2 regions of the Streptomyces sp. NPDC038707 genome follow, and region 2 is predicted to be linked to the other one. Evidence: riboswitches for the same ligand, from Rfam matches in the RefSeq annotation. Region 2 holds a riboswitch; the other holds the start of a gene.

What was found. A riboswitch is a leader RNA that binds a small molecule or an ion and turns the genes downstream of it on or off. The one in region 2 is predicted to bind cyclic di-AMP.
Positions count from the first base shown of each region.
Region 1: linked by a shared signal. The riboswitch ahead of AB0E62_RS02655 (M23 family metallopeptidase) and the one ahead of AB0E62_RS22470 (M23 family metallopeptidase) in region 2 are both predicted to bind cyclic di-AMP.

Region 1 is NZ_JBEZUP010000002.1:16,924-24,160, forward strand. It holds gene AB0E62_RS02630 (MFS transporter) at 1-29, shown strand, start outside; gene lhgO (L-2-hydroxyglutarate oxidase) at 130-1,341, shown strand; gene trmB (tRNA (guanosine(46)-N7)-methyltransferase TrmB) at 1,668-2,483, shown strand; gene AB0E62_RS02645 (PrsW family intramembrane metalloprotease) at 2,574-3,869, shown strand; gene AB0E62_RS02650 (aldo/keto reductase) at 3,924-4,868, opposite strand; gene AB0E62_RS02655 (M23 family metallopeptidase) at 5,010-6,077, opposite strand; cyclic di-AMP (ydaO/yuaA leader) riboswitch at 6,085-6,255, opposite strand; tRNA gene AB0E62_RS02660 (tRNA-Met) at 6,577-6,650, shown strand; gene AB0E62_RS02665 (dihydrofolate reductase family protein) at 6,751-7,237, opposite strand, start outside.
Region 2 is NZ_JBEZUP010000016.1:58,266-65,502, reverse strand. It holds gene AB0E62_RS22480 (pitrilysin family protein) at 1-463, shown strand, start outside; gene AB0E62_RS22475 (pitrilysin family protein) at 460-1,848, shown strand; cyclic di-AMP (ydaO/yuaA leader) riboswitch at 2,075-2,227, shown strand; gene AB0E62_RS22470 (M23 family metallopeptidase) at 2,240-2,986, shown strand; gene AB0E62_RS22465 (GntR family transcriptional regulator) at 3,183-3,869, shown strand; gene AB0E62_RS22460 (HPr family phosphocarrier protein) at 4,075-4,356, opposite strand; gene AB0E62_RS22455 (GNAT family N-acetyltransferase) at 4,533-7,237, shown strand, end outside.

The DNA.
Region 1 (7,237 bases), on a different contig from region 2:
CCCGGCCGCTGCTGATGGCACCGGCGTAGGGCCGCGCCGCACCGGTGTCCGCCGCGGGGCGCCGAGGGTCCGGCGTTTGAAGCCGCTGTCAGTGGCGCAGTGCACTATCGGGAGTGGAGGTGGTGCTCGGTGCTGGGCGGGGCGTACGACTGTGATGTGCTCGTGGTCGGCGGGGGGATCGTCGGGCTGTCGACGGCGTACGCGATCACGCGGGCGGCGCCGGGCACACGGGTGACCGTGCTGGAGAAGGAGGACGGGCCCGCCCGGCACCAGACGGGACGCAACAGCGGGGTCATCCACAGCGGGATCTACTACCGCCCGGGCTCCCTCAAGGCGCGGTACGCGGTGCGGGGCGCCGCCGAGATGGTGAAGTTCTGCGCCGAGTACGGCATCGCCCACGCCGTCACCGGCAAGCTGATCGTCGCCACCGAGCGCGCCGAGCTGCCCCGGCTGCACGCGCTCGTACAGCGGGGCCGGGAGAACGGCATCCCGGTGCGGGAGCTGGGCCCGGCGCAGATCGCGGAGTACGAACCGGAGGTGCGCGGCCTGGCCGCGATACACGTCGGCACGACCGGCGTGTGCGACTACGCGGCCGTCGCCCGGGAGCTGGCCCGGGCCTCCGGGGCGGAGATCCGGTACGGCGCGGAGGTCGTCCGGGTGGACCGGCGGCCGGAGCGGGGCGTGGCCGTGCTCACCGCGGCCGGGGCCGTCGTCCGCGCGCGCGTGCTGGTCAACTGCGCCGGGCTGCACTGTGACGAGGTGGCGCGGCTGACCGGCGACGACCCCGGGATGCGGATCGTGCCGTTCCGCGGGGAGTACTACGAACTGGCCCGGCCCGAGCTGGTGCGGGGCCTGGTGTATCCGGTGCCGGACCCGGCGTTCCCGTTCCTCGGCGTGCATCTGACCCGCGGCATCGACGGCACCGTGCACATCGGCCCGAACGCGGTGCCGGCGCTGGCCCGCGAGGGGTACGGCTGGACGGTCGTACGGCCCCGGGAGCTGGCCGGCACCCTGGCCTGGCCCGGCTCGTGGACGATCGCCCGGCGGCACTGGCGGTACGGGGCGGGCGAGGTGCGCCGCTCGGTGTCCAAGGGGGCGTTCCTGGCGGCGGTGCGCCGGCTGCTGCCCGGTGCGGACGCCGGGGACCTGGTGCCTGCCCCGGCCGGGGTGCGGGCGCAGGCGGTGCTGCGGGACGGAACGCTGGTGGACGACTTCCTGATCCGGGAGGGAGTGCGGGCCGTGCACGTCCTGAACGCCCCCTCCCCCGCGGCCACCGCCTCCCTGCCCATCGGCCGCGAGATCGGGCGCCGGGCCCTGGACATGCTCCGGGCCCCGGAGTGACCCGCCCGGACCGGCGGAACCGACCCCTGGCAACCGGACCGGCGGGACCGGACCGGACCGGGCCCGCGGAACCGGCCGCGTAGACCGGGGCCTGCGGAACCGGACCGGGCCCGCGGAACCGGACCCACCGTGCCCGTCGCCCCGGCCCCACCAGATCCACGGAGCCGGACCAGAACCAGCCGGACCGGACAGGACAGGACAGGACCCACAGAACCAGAACCGTGGCACGAGCCCCGAAGAAACCAGGCCGCAGCACCCGACCCACCACACCCGTCGAACCGGACCCACCGGCCCCGCGGAACCGGACCCGTAAAATTGGGCTTACTGTGTCTGACTCCCTGAACTCCCCCGCCGCCCCGCCCGCACCCGGTGACCCCGTCCGGCCCGTCCGGGCCAAGGGGGAACCGCGCTTCCCGGGCGGGCCCAAGGCGGACCCCGCCGGTTCGCACTTCGAGCGGCGGATCCGGAGTTTCCAGCCGCGCCGCAGCCGGGTGACGGCCGGACAGGCCGACGCCCTGCGGCGGCTGTGGCCCCAGTGGGGGCTGGACATCGACGGACAGCGGGTGATCGACCCGGCCGAGCTGTTCGGCAACGACCGCCCCGTGGTCCTGGAGATCGGCTTCGGGATGGGCGAGGCCACCGCGCGGATGGCCGCGGGCGACCCGGACACCAACATCCTCGCCGTCGACGTGCACACCCCGGGCCAGGGCAACCTGCTGGGCCTCGCCGAGCGCGGCGGCCTCACCAACGTCCGGGTGGGCAACGGCGACGCGATCATCCTGCTGCGGGAGATGCTCCGCCCGGACGCGCTGGACGGGCTGCGCGTCTACTTCCCCGACCCCTGGCCCAAGAAGCGGCACCACAAGCGGCGGCTCATCCAGCCGGAGTTCCTGACGCTCGCCGCCACCCGGCTGAAGCCCGGCGCGCTGCTGCACTGCGCCACGGACTGGGAGCCGTACGCCGAGCAGATGCTGGACGTGCTCACCGCGCACCCCGACTTCGAGAACACGCAGCCGGACGGCGGTTTCGCGCCGCGCCCGGAGTTCCGGCCGCTGACCCGTTTCGAGGGGCAGGGACTGGACAAGGGACACGTCGTGAACGACCTGCTGTTCCGACGCGTACCGCACCGCCAGGACGGATAGCCGACCGGAAGGCCACGGACCACGGACCACCCGCCGTCCAGGCCGATAATCCGATCAGCCCCTCGTCCCGTCACCGTTAGGGTCGATGCCGTGGCCACCAGTCCCCCGTTCCCGACCCGCCCCCCGAGCCCCGGCGAGGGCGGGCTCCGCCACCCGCACTGGTGGCAGCGCAGGTGGGTGCGGTACGGGGCGCCGAGCACGCTGCTGGCGCTGTCCGGGCTGGTCATCCTCGCGCTGGTGCGGCGGCAGACCGGCACGGACGGGTTCCTCGTCGGGCTCGGGCTGGCCGTGCTGCCGGTGCCCTGGCTGATCGCCGCCTTCCGGTGGCTGGACCGGGTGGAGCCGGGCCCCTGGCGGAACCTGGTGTTCTCCTTCGCCTGGGGAGCCTGCGCGGCCGCGCTGATCGCCATCGTGGCCAACAGCTTCGCCACCGAGTGGATCGCCACCTCCACCGCCGACCCGGCGAGCGCCGACACCCTCGGCGCCACGGTGATAGCGCCGGTCGTGGAGGAGTCCGCGAAGGCCGCCGCCGTCCTGCTGGTCTTCCTGTTCCGCAGACGCGACTTCACCGGGATCGTGGACGGCGTGGTGATAGCGGGGACCACCGCCACCGGCTTCGCGTTCACCGAGAACATCCTCTACCTCGGTACGGCCTTCGGGACCGACCAGCTCACCGGCGACCGGGGCATCGCCTCCGTCACCGCGGCGACGTTCTTCGTGCGCATCGTGATGTCCCCGTTCGCGCACCCCCTGTTCACCGTGCTGACCGGCATCGGCTTCGGCATCGCCGCGCTGTCCGGCGAGCGCCGGCCCGTCCGGCGGATCCTGCTGCCGGCGGGCGGACTGCTGCTCGCGATGGGCATGCACGCCTTCTGGAACGGCTCGGCCACCTTCGGTCAGTACGGGTTCTTCGCCGTCTACGGCGGCTTCATGGTGCCCGCGTTCGGGCTGGTGACCTGGCTCGCGGTCTGGACCCGGCAGCGGGAGCTGCGCACCGTGCGGGCGGAGCTCCCGGCGTATGTGCTGGCCGGGTGGCTGGGGCCGGGCGAGCCGTTCGCGCTCGGGTCGATGCGGGCGCGCCGGATGGCCCGGGACTACGCCCGGCACCACCACGGCCGCCCCGCGGCCCGCGAGGTGGCCCGCTACGAGGGCTACGCCACCTCGCTCGCCTTCCTGCGGTGGCGCGGGCGCGCGGGCAGGGCCGGGGCGGACTTCACCGTGCGGGAGCGGGAGCTGCTGGAGGAGCTGTGGCGGCGGCGGCACGTGGCCCGGCCGGCGCTGGAGTACGCGAGCCGGGCCGCCGCGCCGGCCCCGGTGTACCGGCCGGCGGCGCCGTACGGATACCCGGCGGTGACGTACGCCCCGTACGACCCGTACCGGACCTGACCGCGGGGCACCCGTGCGGACGGCGCCGCCGGGCCGCGCCGCCGTGACGGCGGACTAGGCCGAGGCCTCCGTCAGCTGCGCGACCTCCGCGTCGGTCAGCTTCAGCTCCGCCACGCCGAGCAGGGCGGGAAGCTGCTCCGGGGTGCGGGCGGAGGCGATGGGGGCGGTGACCGTCGGCTGGGCGGCCAGCCAGGCCAGGGCGACCGTGGCGACCGGGGCCTCGTGGGCGGCGGCGACCTCGTCCAGGGCGGCCAGCACCCGCTGCCCGCGCTCGGAGGCCACGTAGTCCTGGACCCGGTCGGCGCGGGCGCTGTCCACCGTCGCGCCGGGCCGGTACTTGCCGGTCAGGAAGCCCGAGGCCAGCGCGAAGTACGGAACCGCGGACAGGCCCTCGGCGGCGGCGACCGCCTGGAGCGGGCCCTCGTAGGTGTCGCGGGAGACCAGGTTGTAGTGCGGCTGGACGGCGACGTAGCGGGCGAGGCCCTCGCGGTCGGAGAACTCCAGGGACGCGCGCAGGCGCTCGGCGCTGATGTTGGAGGCGGCGATGTGCCGGACCTTGCCGGCCTTCACCAGCTCGTCCAGCGCGCCGATGATCTCCTCGACCGGCACCTCGGGCTGGTCGAAGTGGGTGTAGTAGAGGTCGATGTAGTCGGTGCCCAGGCGGCGCAGCGAGGCGTCGGCGGCGGCCTTGATGTTGGCGGCGGACAGGCCCTGGAACTCGGGGTGCTGGCTGACCTTGGTCGCGACGACCACGTCGGAGCGGTTGCCGCGGGCCTTCAGCCACTTGCCGAGGATGGTCTCGGACTCGCCGCCCTTGTTGCCGTCGACCCAGGCCGAGTACACGTCTGCGGTGTCGACGAAGTTGCCGCCGGCCGCGGTGTAGGCGTCGAGGACGGCGAAGGAGGTCTGCTCGTCGGCGGTCCAGCCGAAGACGTTGCCGCCCAGGGAGAGCGGGAAGACTTCCAGGTCGGAGGAGCCGAGCTTACGAAGTGACGTCATACGTCATGCCAACACCGGCGGAGGCTGATCGCATCCCGCCGCCGGCGCCGGATTCCCGCTTTCCTGGGATGAGCCGTCAGGGTGAGGGCCCTCGTCGTGAGGGGTGAGGCCCCTCGTCGTGAGGGGTGAGGCCCCTGGTCGTCAGGGGGTGAGGCCCTTGTCGCGCAGCCATGCCATCGGGTCGATGCCGGTGGGGGAGCCGCCGGGGTGGACCTCGAAGTGCAGGTGCGGGCCGGTGACGTTGCCGGTGGCGCCGACACGGCCGATGACCTCACCGGTGGCGACCTTCTGACCGGCCGTGACATTGACCGAGGACTGGTGGCAGAACCACAGCTCGGTGCCGTCGTCCAGGGTCAGGACGGTGCGGTAGCCGTACGCGCCGGCCCAGCCCGCCTCGGTGATCGTGCCGCTGTGCACGGCCTTGATCAGGGTGCCGGTGGGGGCGGCGAAGTCGAGGCCGGTGTGGTGGCCGGAGGACCACATCGAGCCGGCCTGCCCGAACGTCGAGGTGATCGTGTACGAGGAGGTGGGCAGCGCGTACTGCCGGGCCAGCGCGGCCAGCCGCTTCTCCTCCGCCGCCTTCTTCGCCTCGGCTTCCGCCTTCTCCGCCTGGGCCTCCGCCTTCTCCTTGGCGGCGGCGGCCTGGGCGGCGGCCTGCTGCTCGGCCTGGGCGGCGGCCGCGGCGGTCTGCTTCTCGGCGGCGGCGAGCGCGGCGGCGGCGGCCTTGCTGTCGGCCTGGCCCTGCTGCTGCTCGGCCTGCGCCATGATCCGGTTGCGCAGCACCTCGCCCGCGTCGGCGCTGTCCTGGCCGGTGTCGGAGGTCACGGCGACGGTGGCGAGCGTGGTGGCCGCGGCGGCCTCGGCGGGCCGGTCGTCGTCGGAACCGTCGTGGAGGAGGGAGCCGACCGAGGGCAGGTCCGGCATGGAGAGGGAGACGGGCGCCTTGCCGTCGTCGGCGCTGGCCATGCCGCCCGCGCCGACCGCGGCCATGACACCGACGCCGAGGACGGTGGAGCTGCGGGCGAAGCCGCCGCGCTGCTTGGCGACCCGGTGCCGGCCGCGGACCGGGGCGACGGAGTCCTCGGTGGGGTTCCACTCCTCCCACGGGCCCTCGTCGGCACGGTAGGCACCGAAGCCGAAGACCTCGGGCTCGCTCTCGGGCTGTGCCGGTATGGACGGGGCTTCGGGGCCAGGCCGGTTGGACGCCACGCGGGCGCGCTCCTTTCCTTCCTCCGCCTACCGGGTTAGCTGACGGGTTCGGAGCAGGAAGGTCTCCTACGCGCGTATACCGGTCGTGGACTCGCGTGAGTACACGGCGGGTATCCGCGTGATTCACCCCAAAGTGGTGGTTCCCCGGTTCCCTCGCGGGATTCGGCGCGTGCGCACGGAGCCGCCTCTTGTGACGGCTGGGACGACCGCGCTGCGTTATCGAACGTTAATAGACCTGACAGTCACTTTCCAAGCCGGTCCCCTTGATCATTAACGTTTTTACCGGTGGAGTTATCAGCAACTATCCCGTCAAGTCGGGCAAAGTGATCGACACTCAGAAACGGTCAGCAGTCACTCGCGATTTTGATGGTGACTCAGATGTTATGCGGACTGCGCTCACCCGATCACCTTGCGTGACTCTTGTGCCCGCCCGGCCGGGGGCCCGCCGAAACCGGTGTGCGAACCATCCCGCGGATGACGTACACTGGAGTCACAACGACGCGGGGTGGAGCAGCTCGGTAGCTCGCTGGGCTCATAACCCAGAGGTCGCAGGTTCAAATCCTGTCCCCGCTACTGAAGGCCCAGGGCCCGGAATCCCAAGGATTCCGGGCCCTGGGTGTATGTGCGCCCCCGGTGCCCCCGGTGCCCCGGTGCCCCGGGCGCCCGGTCCGGCTCAGCCCGGCAGATGCCCGTTCGGCGCCTTCGCGAGGTCCTCCAGCTCCGGCAGGACGACGACCCGGGCGCCCGCCGCCGTCAGCACCCCCGTGCCGTCCGCCGCCGCCACGAAGGTGTCGGGCTCCCGCCAGGCGGTGACCACCCGGCGCACCCCCGCCCGCAGGATCAGCTCCGCACAGGGCGCCGGCCGGGAGGCGCGGCGGGCGCACGGCTCCAGGCTGGAGTACACCGTGGCGCCGGGCAGCCGCGGGTCGTCCGGGCCGGTCTTCGCGAGCGCCGCCTCCTCCGCGTGCACCACCGGGTCGCCGCCCTCGCGCGAGTACCCCCGGGCCAGCTCCGTGCCGTCGGCGGCGACCACGACCGCACCCACGCTGAACGCCGTCCGCGAGGGCGGGCACAGGGCCGCCAGTTCACAGGCGGTGCGCAGCCAGTGGCGGTCGGCGGCGGTGGCGGCCGTACCGGTCCCGGGAGCCGTGGGCGCGTAG
Region 2 (7,237 bases):
GCGCCTGGCCGGCGCGCCCTCCATGGGCTGGCTGGACGTGAAGACCTCCGGTGACGTCGAGGTGCCGGTCATCGAGACCGCCATCGACGAGGAGCTGGCCCGGTTCGCCGAAGAGGGCCCCACCCCCGAGGAGATGGAGCGCGCCCAGGCCCAGCTGGAGCGCGAGTGGCTGGACCGGCTCGGCACGGTCGCCGGCCGCGCCGACGAACTGTGCCGGTACGCCGTCCTGTTCGGCGACCCGCAGCTCGCCCTGACCGCCGTCCGGCGCGTCCTGGAGGTCACCCCCGGGGAGGTCCGGGAAGTGGCCGCGGCCCGCCTGCGGCCGGACAACCGCGCGGTCCTGGTCTACGAGCCGAAGTCCCCGCAGGCCGCCCCGGACGCCGATGTCCCCGAGGACCCGGAGCAGGAAGCGACCGTAGAGGCGGGCCGCGACGAGACCGAGAACGAGGAGACGGCCAAGTGACCGAGCTCGCCACCATGGAGTTCCACCCCCAGCCGCAGCCCGGCGAGGCCAGGCCCTGGGCGTTTCCGGCCCCCGAGCGCACCGCGCTCGACAACGGCCTGACCGTGCTGCGCTGCCACCGCCCCGGCCAGCAGGTCGTCGCCGTCGAGGTGCTGCTGGACGCGCCGCTGGACGCCGAGCCGGCCGGCCTGGACGGCGTCGCCACGATCATGGCGCGGGCCTTCTCCGAGGGCACCGACCGGCACTCCGCCGAGGAGTTCGCCGCCGAGCTGGAGCGCGCGGGCGCCACCCTGGACGCGCACGCCGACCACCCCGGGCTCCGGCTCAGCCTGGAGGTCCCTGCCTCCCGCCTGGCCAAGGGCCTCGGCCTGCTCGCCGACGCGCTGCGCGCGCCCGCCTTCGCCCCGGGCGAGGTCGAGCGCCTCGTCCGCAACCGCCTGGACGAGATCCCGCACGAGCTGGCCAACCCGTCCCGCCGGGCCGCCAAGGAACTCTCCAAGGAGCTGTTCCCGGCGACCTCGCGCATGTCCCGGCCGCGCCAGGGCACCGAGGAGACCGTCGAGAAGATCGACGCGGCGGCCGTACGCGCCTTCTACGACCGTCACGTGCGGCCCGCCACGGCCACCCTGGTCGTCGTCGGCGACCTGACCGGCACCGACCTGGACGCGCTGCTCGGCGACACCCTGGGCGCCTGGACCGGCACCCCCGGCGAACCGCGCCCGGTGCCCCCGGTGACCGCCGACGACACCGGGCGCGTGGTCATCGTGGACCGGCCCGGTGCCGTACAGACGCAGCTGCTCATCGGCCGGATCGGCCCCGACCGGCACGACCGGGTGTGGCCCGCCCAGGTGCTCGGCACGTACTGCCTCGGCGGCACCCTCACCTCCCGCCTGGACCGCGTGCTGCGCGAGGAGAAGGGCTACACCTACGGCGTGCGCTCCTTCGGGCAGGTCCTCAGGTCCGCGCCGGACGGCACGGGCGCGGCGATGCTGGCCATCAGCGGCTCCGTGGACACGCCGAACACCGGCCCGGCGCTGGACGACCTGTGGAAGGTGCTGCGCACTGTCGCGGCGGAGGGCCTGACCGACGCCGAGCGGGACGTCGCCGTGCAGAACCTCGTCGGCGTGGCGCCGCTGAAGTACGAGACCGCGGCGGCCGTCGCGAGCACGCTGGCCGACCAGGTCGAGCAGCACCTGCCCGACGACTTCCAGGCGACGCTGTACCGGCAGCTGGCGGCCACGGGCACGGTGGAGGCCACCGCGGCCGTGGTGAACGCCTTCCCGGTGGACCGCCTGGTGACCGTCCTCGTCGGCGACGCCGCCCAGATCAAGGCACCGGTCGAGGAGCTCGGCATCGGTGAGGTGACCGTGGTGTCGGCCGAGTAACGGCCCGGCACGTCCGGCGCACGCGCGCGTGGGGCCCTGACGGTCACGAGCCGTCAGGGCCCCACGCTGTTCCACTCGGTCCCTCAGATGCCCGTTTTGGGGCGGAGGTTGCCTGTCTGACCTGTGGGATGCGCTACAAAAACCCGGATCCGTTTGAGGATCGAAAGCGGGCCGCCGTAGCGTCGTCCGGGCTGTTCGTCAGGCAGTGCGCCGCACCCGCGGCACCGGACAGCCATCGCCGAGTCCCCGTACGGCGCGAGCCAGGGGAGCCGGGGACCCACCGTCCCTGGGGTGAATCGGGCGCCCGCGAGGGGGCCCGTAGGAGACCTTCCTGCTCCGAACCCGTCAGCTAACCCGGTAGGCGAGAGGGAAGGAAAGGACCAGCCACTCCATGGCGTTCATGTGCGCCACCGGGAAGCACCGCAAGCCCGGCCGGGTCAAGCGCACCACCGCTCAGGCGGCCGGCGTCGCGGCCCTGACCACCACCGGTGTCATCGGCACCCTCGCCGCCTCTCCGGCGCTCGCCGCCGGCAGCCCCGTGGACCAGACCGGCCTCACCCCGGTCCTCGCCGCCACCGAGGACGTCGCCGCGCAGATCGACGCGCAGGCCACCGCCCAGCAGCAGGCCGCCGACCGCAAGGCGGCCGAGGAGGCCGCGGAGAAGGCGGCCGCCGAGCGGGCCGAGGAGGAACGGGTCCGCGCCGCGCGCGAGGCCGAGCGCCGCAGGCTGAACACCTTCGTCGCCCCCATCGCGCACTCGTACGTCTCCACGGCCTACCAGGCGTCCAGCTCGCTGTGGTCCTCCGGTTCGCACACCGGCATCGACTTCCACGCGGCCGCCGGCACCACCGTGCACGCGGTGGGCTCCGGCACGGTCGTCGCCACCGGCTGGGGCGGCGCCTACGGCAACCAGATCGTGATCCGGATGGCCGACGGCATGTACACGCAGTACGGGCACCTGTCGTCCATCGGCGTCACGGTGGGCCAGAAGGTGGAGCCGGGCCAGCAGATCGGTCTGTCCGGCGCCACGGGCAACGTCACCGGCCCGCACCTCCACTTCGAGGCGCGCACGAGCCCGGACTACGGCTCCGACATCGACCCCGTCGCCTATCTCCGCGGGCACGGCGTGCACATCTGACGCTCCGCGCGTTCCCTGGCGGCCCCGGCTCACCGAGCCGGGGCTTTCGCCGTTTTTCACGGTGTCCGCCGGACCCGTTGTCCAAAAAATATCCATGGATTACCGCCCCCCGTCGGAAATTCCGGTGCATTGGAATAGAGTCGCGGAACAGGCGTCCAGTGTCGGCGTTTCACGGGGATTAAGGCGGAGGTCGGTCATGCGTATTCCGGCGCACTCGGTGTGCACCGCTGTCCGGGACGACATCGTCGCGGGTGTCTACGAGCGCGGCAGCCGGCTCACCGAGGAAGTCCTGGCCCGTCGCTACGGCGTCTCGCGTGTCCCCGTCCGCGAGGCGCTGCGCACCCTGGAGGCCGAGGGGTTCGTGGTGACGCGCCGGCACGCGGGCGCGTGCGTGGCCGAGCCGACCGAGCAGGAGGCCGCCGACGTGCTGGAGATGCGGACGCTGCTGGAGCCGCTGGGCGCCGCGCGGGCCGCCCAGCGGCGCACGGAGGCCCACCTGAAGGTGCTGCGCGGCCTGGTCCGGCTGGGCCAGGAGCGGGCCCGGAAGGGCAACAGCGAGGATCTGCGCTCGCTCGGCGGCTGGTTCCACGAGACGCTCGCCCAGGCCTGCGGCAGCCCCTCGCTGACCTCGATGCTGACCCAGCTGCGGCACAAGATCGCCTGGATGTACGCGGTGGAGGCCCCGGTGAGCCCGGTGGAGACCTGGGTGGAGCACGGCGCGATCGTGGACGCGGTGGCGCGCGGGGACGGCGAACGCGCGCGGGCGCTGACCGCCCTGCACACCGAGCGCGCGACGGGCGCGCACCGGCTCCGCTTCTCCGGCACCGGGGAGCGTGTGAGGACTTCGCAACACCCCGTAAACATGTCGGGCCTACGGCATTAACACGCGCGCCGTATACAAAGAAGGGTTATTCGGTGGCGGGTGTTTTCCGCTGCCCTTTTTGCGGTGCCGGAATTTCCGCTCGCGGATGTCCGGCAGGTGCGGTCGCCGGAACGGACGGCCCGCCCGGAATTCGGCGGAGTGCGAGGGGTCGCGAAAACGCGGAAGCCGCGCCGTCCGGTGCGGACGGCGCGGCTTCCCGGTCTGCTCAGACGGTCTCGGGCAGCTCCTCCAGGCCCTCGGAGACCAGCTTGGCCAGACGGTCCAGGGCGGCGTCGGCGCCCTCGGCGTCGGAGGCGAGGACGATCTCCTCGCCACCCTGGGCGCCCAGGCCCAGGACGGCCAGCATCGAGGCCGCGTTGACGGGGTTGCCCCCGGCCTTGGCGATCGTCACCGGGACGCCTGTGGCCGTGGCGGCTCGGACGAAGAGAGAAGCGGGGCGGGCGTGGAGGCCCTCGGCCCAGCCGACGTTGACGCGGCGCTCAGCCATGTGTTGCTGCCCTTCAGTGCTCAGGTTGTCTAGACCAGTTTCCCATATCGTGAAGCGTGCCCGGAGCGGGCCCGCGGGACCGCCCCGGCGCGAGGCCGGACCGCGGCCTCGGTCCGGCGTTCGCCCCCATAGACTGCCTCGCGCCGTTGTCGTACGCGAGCCTTACTCTGGGGCCCATGCAGACCTCGGCGGACCGGCAGGACCGGCACCAGTACCCCGCCCACTGGGAGGCGGACGTGGTGCTGCGCGACGGCGGCACCGCGCGCATCAGGCCCATCACCGTCGATGACGCCGACCGCCTGGTCAGTTTCTACGAGCAGGTCTCGGACGAGTCGAAGTACTACCGCTTCTTCGCGCCGTACCCCCGCCTGTCCGCCAAGGACGTCCACCGCTTCACGCACCACGACTTCGTGGACCGGGTGGGGCTCGCGGCCACCATCGGCGGCGAGTTCATCGCCACCGTACGCTACGACCGCATCGGCGCCGACGGCCTGCCCGCCTCCGCGCCCGCCGAGGAGGCCGAGGTCGCCTTCCTGGTGCAGGACGCCCACCAGGGCCGCGGGGTCGCCTCCGCGCTCCTGGAGCACATCGCGGCCGTCGCGCGCGAGCGCGGCATCCGCCGCTTCGCCGCCGAGGTGCTGCCCGCCAACACCAAGATGATCAAGGTGTTCACGGACGCCGGCTACACCCAGAAGCGCAGCTTCGAGGACGGCGTCGTACGCCTGGAGCTGGACCTCGAACCCACCGACCGCTCCGTGGCCGTGCAGCACGCCCGGGAACAGCGCGCCGAGGCCCGCTCGGTACGACGGCTGCTCGCGCCCGGCTCGGTCGCGGTCATCGGCGTCGGCCGCGCCCCCGGCGGGGTGGGCCGCGGCATCCTCGGCAACATCCGCGAGGCCGGCTACCCGGGCCCGCTGCACGCCGTGAACAAGGCCTTCCCCGACGGCCTCGAGGAGATCGACGGGGTGCCCGCACACCGCTCGGTGCGCGACATCGGCGGGCACGTGGACCTCGCCGTCGTCGCCGTACCGGCCGAGCACGTGCCCGCCGTGGTCGCCGAGTGCGGTGAACACGGCGTCCAGGGGCTGGTCGTGGTCTCCGCCGGGTACGCCGAGAGCGGACCCGAGGGGCGCGAACGGCAGCGCGCGCTCGTGCGGGCGGCGCGCGCGTACGGCATGCGGCTCATCGGCCCCAACGCCTTCGGAATCATCAACACCGCCGGGAACGTGCGGCTGAACGCCTCGCTCGCCCCCGAACCGCCGCGCCCCGGCCGCATCGGACTCTTCGCCCAGTCCGGCGCCATCGGTATCGCCCTGCTGTCCCGGCTGCACCGGCGCGGGGGAGGGGTGACCGGGGTCACCGGCGTCTCCACGTTCGTGTCCGCGGGCAACCGCGCGGACGTCTCGGGCAACGACGTCCTCCAGTACTGGTACGACGACCCGGACACCGACGTCGTCCTCATGTACCTGGAGTCCATCGGCAACCCCCGCAAGTTCACCCGGCTCGCCCGGCGGACGGCCGCGGCCAAGCCCCTGGTCGTCGTGCAGGGCACCGGCACCGCCCCCCAGGGGCACGCGGTACGCGCCACCCGGCTGCCGTACGCGACCGTGTCCGCGCTGCTGCGGCAGGCCGGGGTGATCCGCGTCGACACCATCACCGAACTGGTCGACGCGGGACTGCTGCTCGCCCGCCAGCCGCTGCCCGCCGGGCCGCGCGTGGCCATCCTCGGCAACTCGGAGTCGCTGGGCGTGCTGACGTACGACCGGTGTGTGGCGGAGGGCCTGCGGCCGGCCCGGCCGGTGGACCTGACCACCGGGGCGACGGCGCAGGACTTCCACCGGGCGCTGGCCGCCGCGCTCGCCGACGACACGAACGACGCCGTCGTGGTCACGGCGATCCCCGCGATCGGCGAGGGCTCACCGGGGGACGCGGAACTGGCCGAGGCGCTGCGGTCGGCCGCGGCGGCGGTGCCGGGCAAGCCGGTGCTGGTGGTCCATGTCGAGCTGGGCGGGCTGGCACAGGCGCTGTCGGCCGCGACGAGCACGGCCCCGGGAGCTCCCGACAAGGCGGCCGGCGCGGAGCACGGTACCCACCCGGCCCGCCCGTCCCGCGCGGGAGCGGACCGATCCCCCACGGCCGAGGTGGGGCCTCCGTCCACCCCGACAACAGGACGACCCCCCGCCCCTCCCCAGCGCCGGCCGTCCGCCGAGGCGGCGGGACGACCCCCCGCCCCTCCCTCCGGGCCGGCCGGGCAAGCCCCCGCGTCCCCCCGGGACGGCACCCGGCTCATCCCCGCGTACCCCGCCGCCGAACGCGCCGTGCGGGCGCTCGCCGAAGCCGTGCACTACGCGCGGTGGCGGCGGGAGGCGGCCGATCCCGGGAAGGTGCCGGAGTTCGACGACATCGACGAGAAGGGGGCCGCCCGGCTGATAGGCGAGCTGCTCGCCCGCGGGGAAGGGCTCACGCTCTCCGCCGAGCACACCTGCGAGCTGCTCGGCCGGTACGGCATCCCCGTGCGCCGCGCCCTGCCCGCGCCCGGCCCCGGCGCGGCCGTGGACGCCGCCCGGGCGCTCGGCTACCCGGTGGCCCTCAAGGCGACCGCCCCGCACCTCAGGCACCGCGCCGACCTGGGCGGCGTCCGCCTGGACCTCGCGGACGAGGAGCAACTGCTACGGGCCTACACCGAGTTGACCGAGCTGTTCGGGCGGCCCGAGGAGCTGCGCCCGGTGGTGCAGGCGATGGCACCCCGGGGCGTGGACACCGTCGTGCGCGCGGTGATCGACCCGGCGGCCGGGGCCGTGCTGTCCTTCGGCCTGGCCGGCGCCGCCTCCCAGCTGCTCGGGGACATGGCCCACCGGCTGATACCCGTCACGGACCGGGA